3 regions of the Acidovorax sp. GW821-FHT10E03 genome follow, and region 2 is predicted to be linked to each of the others. Evidence: predicted binding sites of a transcription regulator. Region 2 holds the regulator's gene; each other region holds the start of a gene.
The links. Region 2 encodes FNR, which switches genes on or off when oxygen is low (the NO sensors DNR and NnrR bind a similar motif). Its sites were predicted from a motif close to TTGATNNNNATCAA; they were not measured.
Positions count from the first base shown of each region.

Region 1: ubiU (ubiquinone anaerobic biosynthesis protein UbiU) is a predicted target of FNR. The motif match lies at 2,219-2,232, and genes of this name have one in related genera.
Region 3: AC07OD_RS24645 (hemerythrin domain-containing protein) is a predicted target of FNR. The motif match lies at 2,483-2,496, and genes of this name have one in related genera.

Region 1 is NZ_JBWKMU010000006.1:349,719-353,934, forward strand. It holds gene AC07OD_RS13185 (U32 family peptidase) at 1-912, opposite strand, end outside; gene ubiU (ubiquinone anaerobic biosynthesis protein UbiU) at 1,106-2,140, opposite strand; gene AC07OD_RS13195 (MFS transporter) at 2,337-3,512, shown strand; gene AC07OD_RS13200 (LysR family transcriptional regulator) at 3,509-4,216, opposite strand, start outside.
Region 2 is NZ_JBWKMU010000001.1:388,980-393,195, forward strand. It holds gene ccoP (cytochrome-c oxidase, cbb3-type subunit III) at 1-231, shown strand, start outside; gene ccoG (cytochrome c oxidase accessory protein CcoG) at 320-1,765, shown strand; gene AC07OD_RS01830 (FixH family protein) at 1,838-2,119, shown strand; gene AC07OD_RS01835 (hypothetical protein) at 2,171-2,464, shown strand; gene fnr (fumarate/nitrate reduction transcriptional regulator Fnr) at 2,530-3,252, opposite strand; gene hemN (oxygen-independent coproporphyrinogen III oxidase) at 3,439-4,216, shown strand, end outside.
Region 3 is NZ_JBWKMU010000015.1:182,869-187,084, reverse strand. It holds gene creD (cell envelope integrity protein CreD) at 1-1,427, shown strand, start outside; gene AC07OD_RS24650 (hypothetical protein) at 1,424-1,747, shown strand; gene AC07OD_RS24645 (hemerythrin domain-containing protein) at 1,888-2,415, opposite strand; gene AC07OD_RS24640 (hypothetical protein) at 2,587-3,168, opposite strand; gene AC07OD_RS24635 (CsbD family protein) at 3,238-3,456, opposite strand; gene AC07OD_RS24630 (DUF1800 domain-containing protein) at 3,817-4,216, shown strand, end outside.

The DNA of each region.
Region 1 (4,216 bases), on a different contig from region 2:
GCTCCGCACGCGCCCCTGCTCCAGGCCCGGGCGGCCGAACCAGTAGCCGTCGCAGGGGAGGTCGGGCATCAGCGGCTGCATGCGCTCCACCAGGTCGCAGGCCGCCTCGGGGGCGCGCGCGTGGCGGGCTTCGTCAAACGCGGCCACCACCTGCGGCATGTGCTGCGCCTGCGGGCTCAGGCGCAGCACGTCCACGCCGCAGGCGCGCAGGCCCGCCAGTTCGTTGGCCAGGTTGTAGACGCGGGCCGATTGCGTCTGCGTGCCATTGAGCACGAGAAAGCCCTCGTTCTCGCGCGTGCGCAGCGGCAGCCCGTCGGCATGCTGCAGGCAGCTGAACTGGCAGTCGTCCTTGGGCAGGTTGCGGTGGCGCGCGGTGAAGCAGCGCGCCGAGTACGCCAGCGGCATGCGCCCGTAGGCGAAGACCTCGGTCTCCAGGCCCTGCGGGCGCTGCGCCAGCACGGCCGACAGCGCGTCCCGCGACATCTCCACCGGCATCACCCAGCGGGTGGCGCCGAACTGCGCCATCCACTGCAGCGAGTGCGCGTTGTACAGGTTCAGGTGCGGCCCGGCCACGAAGGCCCGCGGCCCGGTGGGTGGCCGCGAGAGGCAGTGCACGGCGCCCATGTCGTTGGCCTCCACGGTGAATTCGCCGTTGGCCGTGATCTTGTGCAGCAGGCCCACGTCCGCACTGGATTCGATGAGCACCTGGGTGGACAGCACGGCCTCCTTGCCCGCGTCCCGCAGCATGCGCGCCAGCGCCAGCCAGTCGGCCAGGCGCAGCTCATGGCGGCGCGAGCACACTGTCTCGCCCAGGTACACCACGTCGACGGGCGTGGCGGCCATGGCTTCGTAAAACGCGAACACGGTGTCGCGCGGCCAGTAGTACAGCAGGGGGCCGAGAGAGAGTTTCATGGGGCGGGCTTCAGGGGTTTGATCGTGGGATCCAGATGCTGGGAGCGGCGCATGGAGTTCGAATCTGGCGCGGCCCAAGCCAGCGACCGCCGCGCAAGGGCCGCCTCGCCGCGCTGGCGGTGTCCCCCTTCCCGCATCGCGCAAGCGAGGCGAGAGAAGGGGGAAGGCGCGAAGCGCATCAGGGGGTTGTTCTTCATTTCCAGGGGCGGTGGTAGGCGCCCAGCGTGTGCTGCTGCCCTTCGGCCACCTGGTCCAGGCTGGCCATCCAGCGCGTCTTGGGCGCGTAGCGGTGGGGGTGGGCCAGGCACTGGTCGATGGCCTCGCGCCAGACCTGCGTGACCTGGGCCACGTAGGCCGGGCTGCGCTGGCGCCCTTCGATCTTGATGGCGCGCACGCCCATCTTCACGAGCTGGGGCAACAGCTCCAGGGTGTTGAGGCTGGTGGGCTCCTCGATGGCGTAGTAGTTCTCGTCGCCGCCCACGTCGAAGCGGCCCTTGCACAGCGTGGGGTAGCCGGCGCTCTCGCCGGGCGCATAGCGGTCGATCAGCACGCCGTTCAGGCGCGACTCGCGGCCCTGCGGCGTTTCCACCCAGCGCACGGCCTTCGGGGGCGAGCACACGCCGTGCGTGTTGGGCGATTCGCCCGTCGCATACGACGACAGCGCGCAGCGCCCCTCGACCATCACGCACAGGCTGCCAAAGCCGAACACCTCGATCTCCACGGGCGTGCGGTCGATGACCTGGCGCACCTGCTCCATCGACAGCACGCGCGGCAGCACGGCGCGCACGATGCCGAACTGCTCGCGGTAGAAGTTGATGGCCTCGTAGTTGGTGGCCGAGCCCTGCACCGACAGGTGCAGCCGCAGCCGGGGGTGGCGCTGCACCGCGTATTGCATGAGGCCCGGGTCGGCCAGGATGACCGCGTCCACGCCCAGGTCCACCGCCTTGTCCAGGGCGCTGCGCCACGGCCCCGGGTTGGCGGCCTGCGGGTAGGTGTTGAGCGCCATGAAGACCTTGCAGCCACGCGCATGCGCATGGGCGATGCCGCTGGCGATGGCCGCCTCGTCAAAGTTCAGGCCCGCGAAGTTGCGCGCGTTGGTCGCGTCGCGCAGGCCCAGGTAGACGCAGCTGGCACCATGGTCCACCGCCGCCTTGAGCGCGGGCAGGCTGCCGGCGGGGCAGACGAGTTCGAGGGCGGGCGCGGCCTCTGCAGGGTTGTGGGGTTCCATGGCTCTGGTTCAAACGCAGGCCCCCGGTGGGAGCCCAAGCACTGGGTGGCACCATACCGAGGCCGCTGCGCGCGCCGGCTGATCTTCATCAACCGGAGTGCACAATGCCAGAGCAATGCAGTCGGACTTTGACGCGGCCCGGCCGCCCATGCCCGCCTCGACCCTTTCCTTCCCCATTCCAACAACACCCTTCGCCGTGAACAAGAACCTGTGGCTGCTGGCCCTGTGCCAGGGCCTTTTCCTGACCAACAACGTGGTCTTCATCGCCATCAACGGCCTGGTGGGCCTGCAGCTCGCCCCCTTTGGCTGGATGGCCACGCTGCCCGTGATGGGCTATGTGGTGGGCGGGGCCCTGTCCACCGCGCTCGTGGCCCGCAGCCAGGCCCGGTGGGGCCGCAAGGTGTCGTTCCAGATCGGGCTGGCCGTGGCGGTCGCGTCGTGCGGCCTGTGCGCGTGGGCGGCCTTCAGCGCCAGTTTCTGGCTGCTGTGCGCCGCCACCGTGGTGGCGGGCTACTACAGCGCCAATGGCCAGCTCTACCGCTTTGCCGCCGCCGAGCTGGCCCCCGCGGCCTACCGCGAAAAGGCCGTGTCGCTGGTGCTGGCGGGCGGCCTGCTGGGCGCCGTGGCCGGGCCGAACCTGGCCAGCGCCACGCGCACGCTGTTTCCGGTGCCTTTCGCGGGCGCCTACGTGGTGCTCATGGGCGTGGCCCTGCTGTCCATGCTGTGCATGGCGGCGATCCGCTTCGAGGCGCAGCCCGCGCGGCGCGACGCCGCGGGGCAGCCCGTCGCGGGCCGCCCCCTGTCCGAGCTGATGCGCCAGCCCGCGTTCGTGGTGGCCATCCTGGGCGCCGCGCTGGGCTATGGCGTGATGAACCTGCTGATGGCCGCCACGCCGCTGGCGATGCAGGTGTGCGGCTTCAACTTCGATGCGGCCGCGCTGGTGCTGGAGTGGCACGTGATCGGCATGTTCGCGCCCGGCTTCGTCACCGGCCACCTCATCAAGCGCTTTGGCGTGCTGTCCATCATGGGCGCCGGCGTGCTGCTGAACCTGGCCTGCGTGGCCGTGGCGCTCATGGGCGTGGAGCTGCACCACTTCGGCATCGCGCTGTTCATGCTCGGCGTGGGCTGGAACTTCCTGTTCACGGGGGCCACCACGCTGTCCATGACCGCCTACCGCCCCGAGGAAAAGGACCGCGCCCAGGCCGCCATCAACTTCTGCGTGTTCGCCACGCTGGCGCTCAGCTCGTTCTCGTCCGGCGTGCTGGTCACCACGCAGGGCTGGACGCTGCTCAATGCCGGGTCCCTGGTGCCCATCGTGGTCACGGGCCTGGCGCTCGCCTGGCTCGCGGCCCGGCGGCGGCGCGCCGTCTAGGCCCGCGTGGCTCCGGTGCCGGCACCGCCCGGCACCGCGACCGCGTGGGCGAGCCACCGGGCAAACGCGGCCACGGCGGGGTCTTCCTGCCGCCCCTGCGCCACGAAGAGACTGTAGCCACGCAGGCCGCTGTCATGGTGGGGATGCGCCAGCGCCAGTTCGCCGGACAGCAGCTCGCGCTCCACGAAGTAGTGCGGCACCAGGCCGATGCCCAGGTCCGCGCGCACCGCCTCGACCAGCATGGAAAACAGGTCGAACCGGTGGCCGCCCAGGCTGTGCGCCGGCACGCGCGTGATGCCCGCGCGGGTGAACCACGCATCCCACGCGCCCAGCCGCGAGCTCAGCTGCAGCAGCGGCACCGCGCGGAAGTCGCCGCGCTCCATCGCACGCCGGTGGCGCGAGCCGGGAGCGCACACGGCCACGCACACCTCGCTCATCAGCGGCACGGGCTGCACCCCGGGCCAGGCGGCGTCGTTGTACTGCACGGCCACGTCGAAAGGGATCTCCTGCATGTAGGTGTGCGTGGGGTACACCTGCAGGTGCAGGCTGCAGCCCTTGTGCGTGGCCAGGAAGGCGGGCAGGCGCGGCAGCAGCCAGCGCTCGGCGAACACGGGCACGCAGCCCACCAGCAGCCGCGCGCCGTCGGGCCGCTGGGCCATGGCTTCGAGCGTGTGGTTCTGCAGGCGCAGCAGGTCGCCCACCAC
Region 2 (4,216 bases):
GCCTGCCATGGCATGGACGGCAAGGGCAACCAGGCGCTGGGTGCCCCCAATCTGACCGACGACGTCTGGCTGCATGGCTGGGGCGAGGCGGCCATTACCGCCATGGTCAACAACGGCAAGGTCAACCAGATGCCGGCCCAGGCCGACAAGTTGACGGAAGCGCAGATCGGCGTGCTGTCTGCGTACGTATGGGGCCTGTCCAACGGCAAGCAGGCTGCCGCGGTGCGCTGATCCGGGCCGGGTGGTGCGCCCCCTGGCGCTGCCCCCGGTTTTTTGCCCCATTGCTGAAGACACACCAAGCCAATAGGTCGACACCACCATGAAGCCACCCAGCGGGCCAGCCCGCAAGGTCATTCCGATTGCACCGGTTGCATCCGATGCCTCGTCCGAGGGCGAGATCGTCTCCTTGTACGAAGCGCAGAAGAAGATTTACCCGCGCTCCATCAGTGGCCTGTTCGCACGCTGGCGCTGGGGCATGGTGTTTCTCACGCAACTGGTCTTTTACGGCCTTCCCTGGTTCGAGTGGGGGCAGCGCCAGATGGTGCTGTTCGACCTGGGGGCACGGCGGTTCTATATTTTCGGGCTGGTGCTCTATCCGCAGGACTTCATCTATCTCACGGGCCTGCTCATCATTTCGGCGCTGTCGCTTTTCCTGTTCACGGCCGTGGCGGGGCGGCTGTGGTGCGGTTTCGCCTGTCCCCAGACGGTCTACACCGAAATGTTCATGTGGATCGAGCACAAGATCGAAGGCGATCGCAGTGCCCGGCTGCGGCTGGACAACGGGCCCTGGACCTTCGAGAAGATCCGCAAGAAGTTTCTCAAACAGGTGGTATGGATCATCGTGGCGCTGTGGACGGGGTTCACGTTCGTGGGCTATTTCGTTCCCATCCGCGAGCTCGGCGCGGAACTGCTGGCGCTGCAGGGCAACTGGCAGATATTCTGGGTGCTGTTCTACGGCTTTGCCACGTATGGCAATGCGGGCTACATGCGCGAGCAGGTGTGCAAGTACATGTGCCCCTACGCGCGCTTTCAGAGCGCGATGTTCGACCGGGACACCCTGATCGTGAGCTATGACGTGGAACGCGGCGAGCCGCGCGGCCCGCGCAACAAGACGATCGACCACAAGGCCAAGGGCCTGGGCGACTGCATTGACTGCACCCTGTGCGTGCAGGTGTGTCCCGTGGGCATCGATATCCGCAAGGGCCTGCAGTACGAGTGCATTGGCTGCGGACTGTGCGTGGATGCGTGCAACACGGTGATGGACAAGATGCACTACCCCCGGGGGCTGATCCGCTTTTCCACGCAGAACGGCGTGGCACAGCGCTGGAGCCAGTCGCAGATCCTGCGGCGCGTCCTGCGGCCTCGCGTGCTGATCTACACCGCCGTGCTGGTGGCACTGTGCGTGGGCATGATGGCCAGCCTGGTCACCCGCACGCCGCTCAAGGTGGATGTGGTGCGCGACCGCGCGGCCCTGTCGCGCATCGTGGCGGGCGGCAAGCTGGAGAATATCTACCGCCTGCAGATCATGAACGCCACCGAAGGCCCCCAGCGCTACCGCATCGGCGCCCGCGGCCTGGACGGGCTGGAGGTGGCCTCTGAAGCCGAGGTGGACATTGGCCCCGCGGAGTCCCGGTGGGTGGCCGTGCGCCTGCAGATACCGTATGGCTCCGCGCCCCCGGGCTCCCATGCCGTGCAGTTCGATGTGCAGGCGGTGGGCGCTGCGGCCCATGTGACCGAGAAGTCCGTATTCCTGGTGCCCCGATGAGGCGACGTGCACCCCGGTGCACGGCCCCGGGGACGTTGTATGACCGAGAAGATTTTTGAGGAGCAAGCACCCATGCCATCCAATCCAGCCATCGGCTCCGCCCCCGCCACCGCTGCGCCCTGGTGGAAATTCGGCCACGTCTGGCTGATCATCGCCGGCCCTGCCATCGTCATCGTGGCGGGCTTTGTCACGCTGTGGCTGGCGATTTCGCGGCCAGACCCCGTGATTGCCGAGGACTACTACCGCCAGGGCATCGAAATCAACAAGACGCTGGAGGCTCCGGAGAAGAGCCTGGCCCCGGCCATGAAGGGCCGCAACCACGCGGCAACGCCGGTTCAGGACCAGCCACGCTGAAACCCCTGGCCGAGCAGCGGGTCTGCGCGGCCTTACCAGGAGACAACCCCGATGTGGACGCAACGCCTGATGTGGATTGCATGGCCCGCCTTTCTGATGGCGGGCGCGATGGAGATGCTGGTTTTTGCGATGGTGGACCCGCAGGACCTGCATTGGTTCGGGCAGCCGCTGGCCCTGTCGCGCCAGGGCGTCTACACGCTCGCGTTCTTTGCGTTCTGGGCCATCACCATGGCCTCCAGCGCGTTGACCACGCTGCTGGCAATGTCGCCCTTTGAACTCAACCGCTGCCCCGTGCCCGAAGGCGAGCGCCCTGATGATTGCCGAAAGACATCATCCTGCCCTTGAACAGCGCACCGGCCGAGCTCCGGTGGCAAGGCGTTGCCGGGACGAGCGGACCTGGCTCGCCTTGCTCAGTGGCAGGCGGACTGGTTGTTCACGATGCGCTTGAGCGCGTCGGTCTCGAGGATGCGGACATGGCGCTGCTTGACTTCGACAATGCCTTCTTCCACAAACTTGGAGAAGGTGCGGCTCACGGTCTCGAGCTTGAGGCCCAGGTAGCTGCCGATCTCCTCGCGCGTCATGCGCAGCACCAGCTCGGACTGCGAGAATCCGCGGGCGTGCAGGCGCTGCACCAGATTGAGCAGGAACGCTGCCAGGCGCTCCTCGGCACGCATGCTGCCCAGCAGCAGCATCACGCCGTGTTCGCGCACGATCTCGCGGCTCATGATCTTGTGCACGTGGTGCTGCAGCGCGGTGACCTCGCGGGACAGTTCCTCGATGCGGTCAAACGGCATGACGCAGACCTCGGCGTCTTCCAGGGCCACCGCATCGCAGGTGTGGTGGTCATTCACGATGCCGTCCAGGCCGATGATCTCGCCCGCCATCTGGAACCCCGTGACCTGGTCGCGTCCGTCCTCGGTGGCCACGCAGGTCTTGAAAAAGCCGGTGCGGATGGCATAAAGCGAGGTGAACGACTCACCATTGCGAAACAGCGTGCCGCCGCGCTTCACCTTGCGGCGAACTGCAACGACCTCGTCGATGCGGTGCAGTTGCTCTTCGCTCAGGCCCACCGGCATGCACAGCTCGCGCAGGTTGCAATTGGAACAGGCGACTTTGATGGTGAGCGGGTTCATAGGCACAGGGCGGAGTTAGGTTTCGAGCATACCGCCCGATGGCCGAAGAGGGAGTCTCTTGGAGGGCGGGCAGGCGACTGACATGCATCAAATTGTCGCTGTTCCGGCCACTCCATCACTTGATTCATGTCAAGGACATGGGGGGCAGCTTACGGCACAGTCAAGGTGTACGCAAGGATTCGCCCCATGACCGCTGTTTCGCCTGACCTGCTGCGCCGTTTTGACGTACCAGGCCCCCGCTATACCTCCTATCCGACGGCCGACCGGTTTGTGGAAGCCTTCGGCCAGGAGGACTACGCCCTCGCCCTCGAGCAGCGCCGCATGGGCACCCTGACCAAGGCGCTGCCCTTGTCCCTGTATGTGCACATCCCCTTTTGCGAGTCGCTGTGCTACTACTGCGCCTGCAACAAGATCATCACCAAGCACCACGACCGGGCTGAAGTCTATCTGCGCTATCTCAGCCGCGAGATCGACCTGCACACGGCGCACTGCGGCACGGGCCAGGTGGTGAGCCAGCTGCACCTGGGCGGCGGCACCCCCACCTTCCTGTCGGACGATGGCTTGCGGGAACTCATGGCGATGCTCCAGCGCAGCTTCACCCTGGCGCCGGGCGGGGAGTACTCTATCGAGGTGGACCCCCGTACCGTCAATGCCGACCGGCTTGCCGTGCTCGCGGAGCTTGGATTCAACCGGCTGAGTTTTGGCGTGCAGGATTTTGACCCCGAGGTCCAGAAGGCGGTGCACCGCATCCAGCCCGCCGAACAGGTGTTTTCGCTGGTGGAATCCGCGCGCTCGCTCGGCTTCGAATCGATCAATGTGGACCTGATCTACGGGTTGCCGCGCCAGACGCCGGAGTCGTTCGACCGTACGCTGGCGCAGGTGGTTCAGTTGCGGCCTGATCGCATTGCGCTGTATGCCTATGCCCACCTGCCGGAGCGGTTCAAGCCCCAGCGCCGCATCCTCT
Region 3 (4,216 bases), on a different contig from region 2:
TGTTCACCAAACTGGCCGCGCTCGCGGCCGTCACCTTGCTGCTGCTCCTTGGCCTGGGCATGATCGACAACGTGGTGCGCGACCGCCAGCGCTACCGCAGCCTCACCGCGCAGAGCGTGGCCGACAGCCTGGCCGGGCCGCAGACGCTGATGGGCCCCATGATCCACAGCGCCTGCGTGGAGACCTGGGACGTGGAAACCGGCAAGGGCGACGAGCGCCGCATGGTGGAGCAGCGCCGCGAGTTCCTGCTCACGGCCATGCCCGAGCAGCTCAAGCTGAGCACGGGCGCGGCGATGGAGGAGCGCGCGCGCGGCCTGCACAAGGTGAACACCTACAACCTCAAGGCCCACGTCACGGCGCAGTGGGGGTCGCTGGCCAGCCTCGAGCCGCAAAGCACCATGAAGAACTCGCGCATGCACTGCGGCGCGCCCATCGCGATGATGGCCGTGGGCGACGCGCGCGGCATCCGCACGGCGCAGCTCACGCTGGCGGACCAGGCCCTGGCCCTCAAGCCCGGCACCTTCCACCCCACCTACAGCCGGGGCCTGCACGCCGTGCTGCCCGAATCGGTGCGCGGCAAGGCCGATGGCCTGACCGCCACGCTGGACCTGGAACTGGTGGGCACCGAGCGCCTGGCCATCGTGCCCCTGGGGGGCAGCACCGAGGTGGTGATGACCAGCAGTTGGCCGCACCCCTCGTTCGCGGGGCGCTTCCTGCCGTCGGAGCGGGAGGTCAAGAAGACCGGCTTCTCGGCGCAATGGCGGCTGTCGTCGCTGGCCACCACGGCGCAGGCCGATGTCGCCCACGGCAAGCGCATCTGCCTGGGGGGCGCGGACGATGGCGCCCGCGGCGACGACGCGCCCTCCGGCGCCACGCCGGGCGACTGCGCGGACAGCTTCAGCGTGGCCTTCGTCGACCCGGTGAACCCCTACTCCCTCTCCGACCGCGCCACCAAGTACGGCGTGCTGTTCATCGCCCTCACCTTCGTGGCCGTGGGCCTGTTCGAGCTGATGAAAAAGCTGCGCGTGCACCCCGTGCAGTACCTGCTGGTGGGCAGCGCGCTGTGCAGCTTCTTCCTGCTGCTCGTGAGCCTGTCGGAGCACCTGCCGTTCGGCGCCTCCTACGCCGTGGCGGCGACCGCCTGCGTGCTGCTGCTGGCCTACTATGCCAGCCACATGCTGGGCAGCCTGGCGCGCGGCATTCCCCTGGGGGCCGGCATCGCGCTGCTGTATGGCCTGCTGTACCTGCTGCTGCAGCTGGAGCAGACGGCGCTGGTCGTCGGTGCCATCGCGCTCTTCCTGGTGCTGGCGGCCGTGATGGTGCTCACGCGCAAGGTGAACTGGTACGGGCTGTCGCAAGGCGGCGCGCCAAGCCGCCCCACCCCGCCCGCCGCCCGCCCCACCGCACCCCGCGCGGAGGCCGCATGAGAACGCACACCGCGCCGACATCCTGGGCGCAGCACCTGGCGGACCCGGCGGCATGCACCGGCGCACCCGTGCCCACGCTGACCCCGGCGGAAGCCGAGCGCGTCCAGCGCCACCGCGACCAGCTGACGGCGGCCCTGCGGGCGCAGGACCGGGCGGCGCTGCTCAGTGCCAAGCAGCACGTGCTGGAGGCGGCCTACCACCCGTGCGGCGCCCCCGATGCGGCCTGCGGCCCCACCGACTCCCCCGCCTTGCGCAGGGCGCTGCGCGACCTGTCGTGGCGCATGGCGGGCCTGCTGCTGCCGCGCAGCCCGCGGCACTGAGTGCCCGGCGCCGGGTTTTTGATGAAAATAGCCGCCATCGCTTGATTGGCAAGCGATGGCAGCTATCAAAACAAAAGCGCATTACCCATCCCAGCCATTGCGGCTGGCCGGGCCTGGCGCACCGGCAGGCGGGAGAAAGGTCAGGCCACCGCTTCCTGCGGTGCGCAGGCGGCGGCGGGCGATGGAGCCCCCGCGTCCTCCGAGCAGGTCGCACCGCCGCATCCGTGGATCAGCTCGCCCGGCAGCGCCCCGGGGGCGTGCACCACGCCCGAGACGGGGTCGAATCCCACGCGGCGCAAGTGCAGGGCCAGCGCGGCATCCATGCTCTGCGCATGCTGCGGAAACCACAGGGCCAGTTCGCTGGCCATCACGCGCAGCACCGCGAGGTCGCCCTGCTGCGCACGCGCGGTGCCTTCACGCATCACCTGCAGCACCACCCGGTGCTGCATGCTGTGGCAGTTGCCCGATGCGAAGCGCGTGGAGGCCATCCAGGCGTCCTCCTGCCCGAAATGGTGGTCGGTGTGCTCCACCAGCGCCTGCCAGGCAGCCAGCAGGCGCGCGTCGTCCGCGCCATCGACGGCGGCCAGCAGGTCGACGAACTCACGGTGGGTGTCGTCCATCAGGGCCAGGTCCAGGGCCAGGGCGTCGGACCATTCGAGTTGAGCCATGCAAATCCCCTTGTGCACCAGGTCAAAGACAGGGGAGCGAGGTTAGTTTTTCGCGGCGGCCCGCATATTGATGCAGGTCAGGGTTCCGCCCCAGGGCCGCGGCCATCCCCATGAAAAAAGCCCCGCACGGGGCGGGGCTCCTGGGTGGGCGCGGGCCGGGGCCCTGCGCGCTCAGCTCTTGCCGTACATGCGCTTCATGTCATCCACGCACTTGGACTTCAGGTCGCCGGACATCGCGTCGCAGCGCTCCTTGGCGGCCTTGTAGGCGGCATCGTTCTTTTCGGCGTTGGCATCCTTGCGGGCCTCGGCCACCGCCGCGTTCTTCTCGGCGGCGTTGTCCGCGGGCTTGGCCTGGGTCTCGGCCACCTTGGCATCTTCCTTGGCCTTCACGCGGGCTGCCTTCGCATCCTTCTCGCACACGTCCTTGTCATTGCCCTTGAGGTCGTCGCACTTTTCCTTGGCGACGCCGTAGGCCGCATCCGCCCGCGCGTCGGCGACCTTGCGGGTGGCCTTGGGGCTGGGCTTGTGCTGCGCGTCGAGCTCGGCCTTGGCCACGTCCTCGGCGCCCTTGGCCTCCTTCACACAGATGTCCTTGGCGTTGCCTTGCAGGCCATCGCACTTTTGCTTGCTGGCCTTGTAGTCGGCGGAAATGCGTTCCTTGCCAGCCTTGTATTCGGCGTCCGTCAGCGCGAAGGCGGAAGTGGCCAGCAGGCCGGCTGCGACAGAAGCCATCAGGGTGCGGGTGAATTTCATGGGTTTCTCCTCGATCGGTAATGGATAGAAATAGGAAGGGAGGGGCCGGGAAACGAAGGGGCCGTGGCCTCAGTCGTTGAAGCGGAAATCGGGGTGGCGGGCCTGCCAGTCGCTGAGCTGCTTCTCGGCCACGTCGCGGGCGATGCCCTGGCGTTCCTGCAGCTTGCCCAGGAACTGTTCGCGCTTGCCATCGATGACGTCGAAATCGTCATTCGTGAGCTTGCCCCACTGCTCGATCATTTTTCCCTTGAACTGCTTCCAGTTGCCCTTGACGGTGTCTTCATTCATGGCGTGCATCCTCGAAAAGATTTCGCGTCAGCCATCCACCCGGAATGCGTGGAACAGGTGCGTGATGCGATGGGATTGACTCTAGAAATGATTCGCCGCGGGGACCGTAGGCCATGCCACGCAGCACGCGTCAGCACAGGACTACGGCGGCTGAAGGACAGGGCGCGGCGGCGAAGGCGGCTCCCCTCGCCGGCGGCCAACAAAGTGTTGCAATTTGCCATCACTGCTCCACTGTTACGCGCGGCCCCTTCCCAGCAAGCTGTTTCGTTTGGTAACGCTTGTGTTTCCACGCCGCAACGGCATGTGGTGAAGTCCTGAAATGCGCTGGTTTTGAACGCGCACCTTCACCCCCCACGATCCATGCACACCACCTCCGAGGCGCCTCCCGCAACGCAGACTGCGGGCGAGGCACAAGACAGCCCGCGCCACCCCGCGCCGGCCGCCGTTTCTTCCCAAGACACGAAGAACCCCCTTCCCCTGCTGGCCGGGCTGGCCGCATCCGCGGCGCTGGCGGCCTGCGGCGGTGGCGGAGGTGGCGGGGAAGAAGGCACGACAGCCAGCCCGGGCGCCGGTTCCGCACTGCCCGGCGCAACCCACACGGTTCCGCTGACGGACGCGGAGGCCGCGCGCTTCCTGCTGCAGGCCCAGTTCTCCGCCTCCACCGCGGACATCGCCGCCCTGCGCTCCACCACCTACGCCAGCTGGCTGGAGAGCCAGTTCAGCGCCCCCCCGTCGCTGAGCGGCTGGGACTGGCTGAACC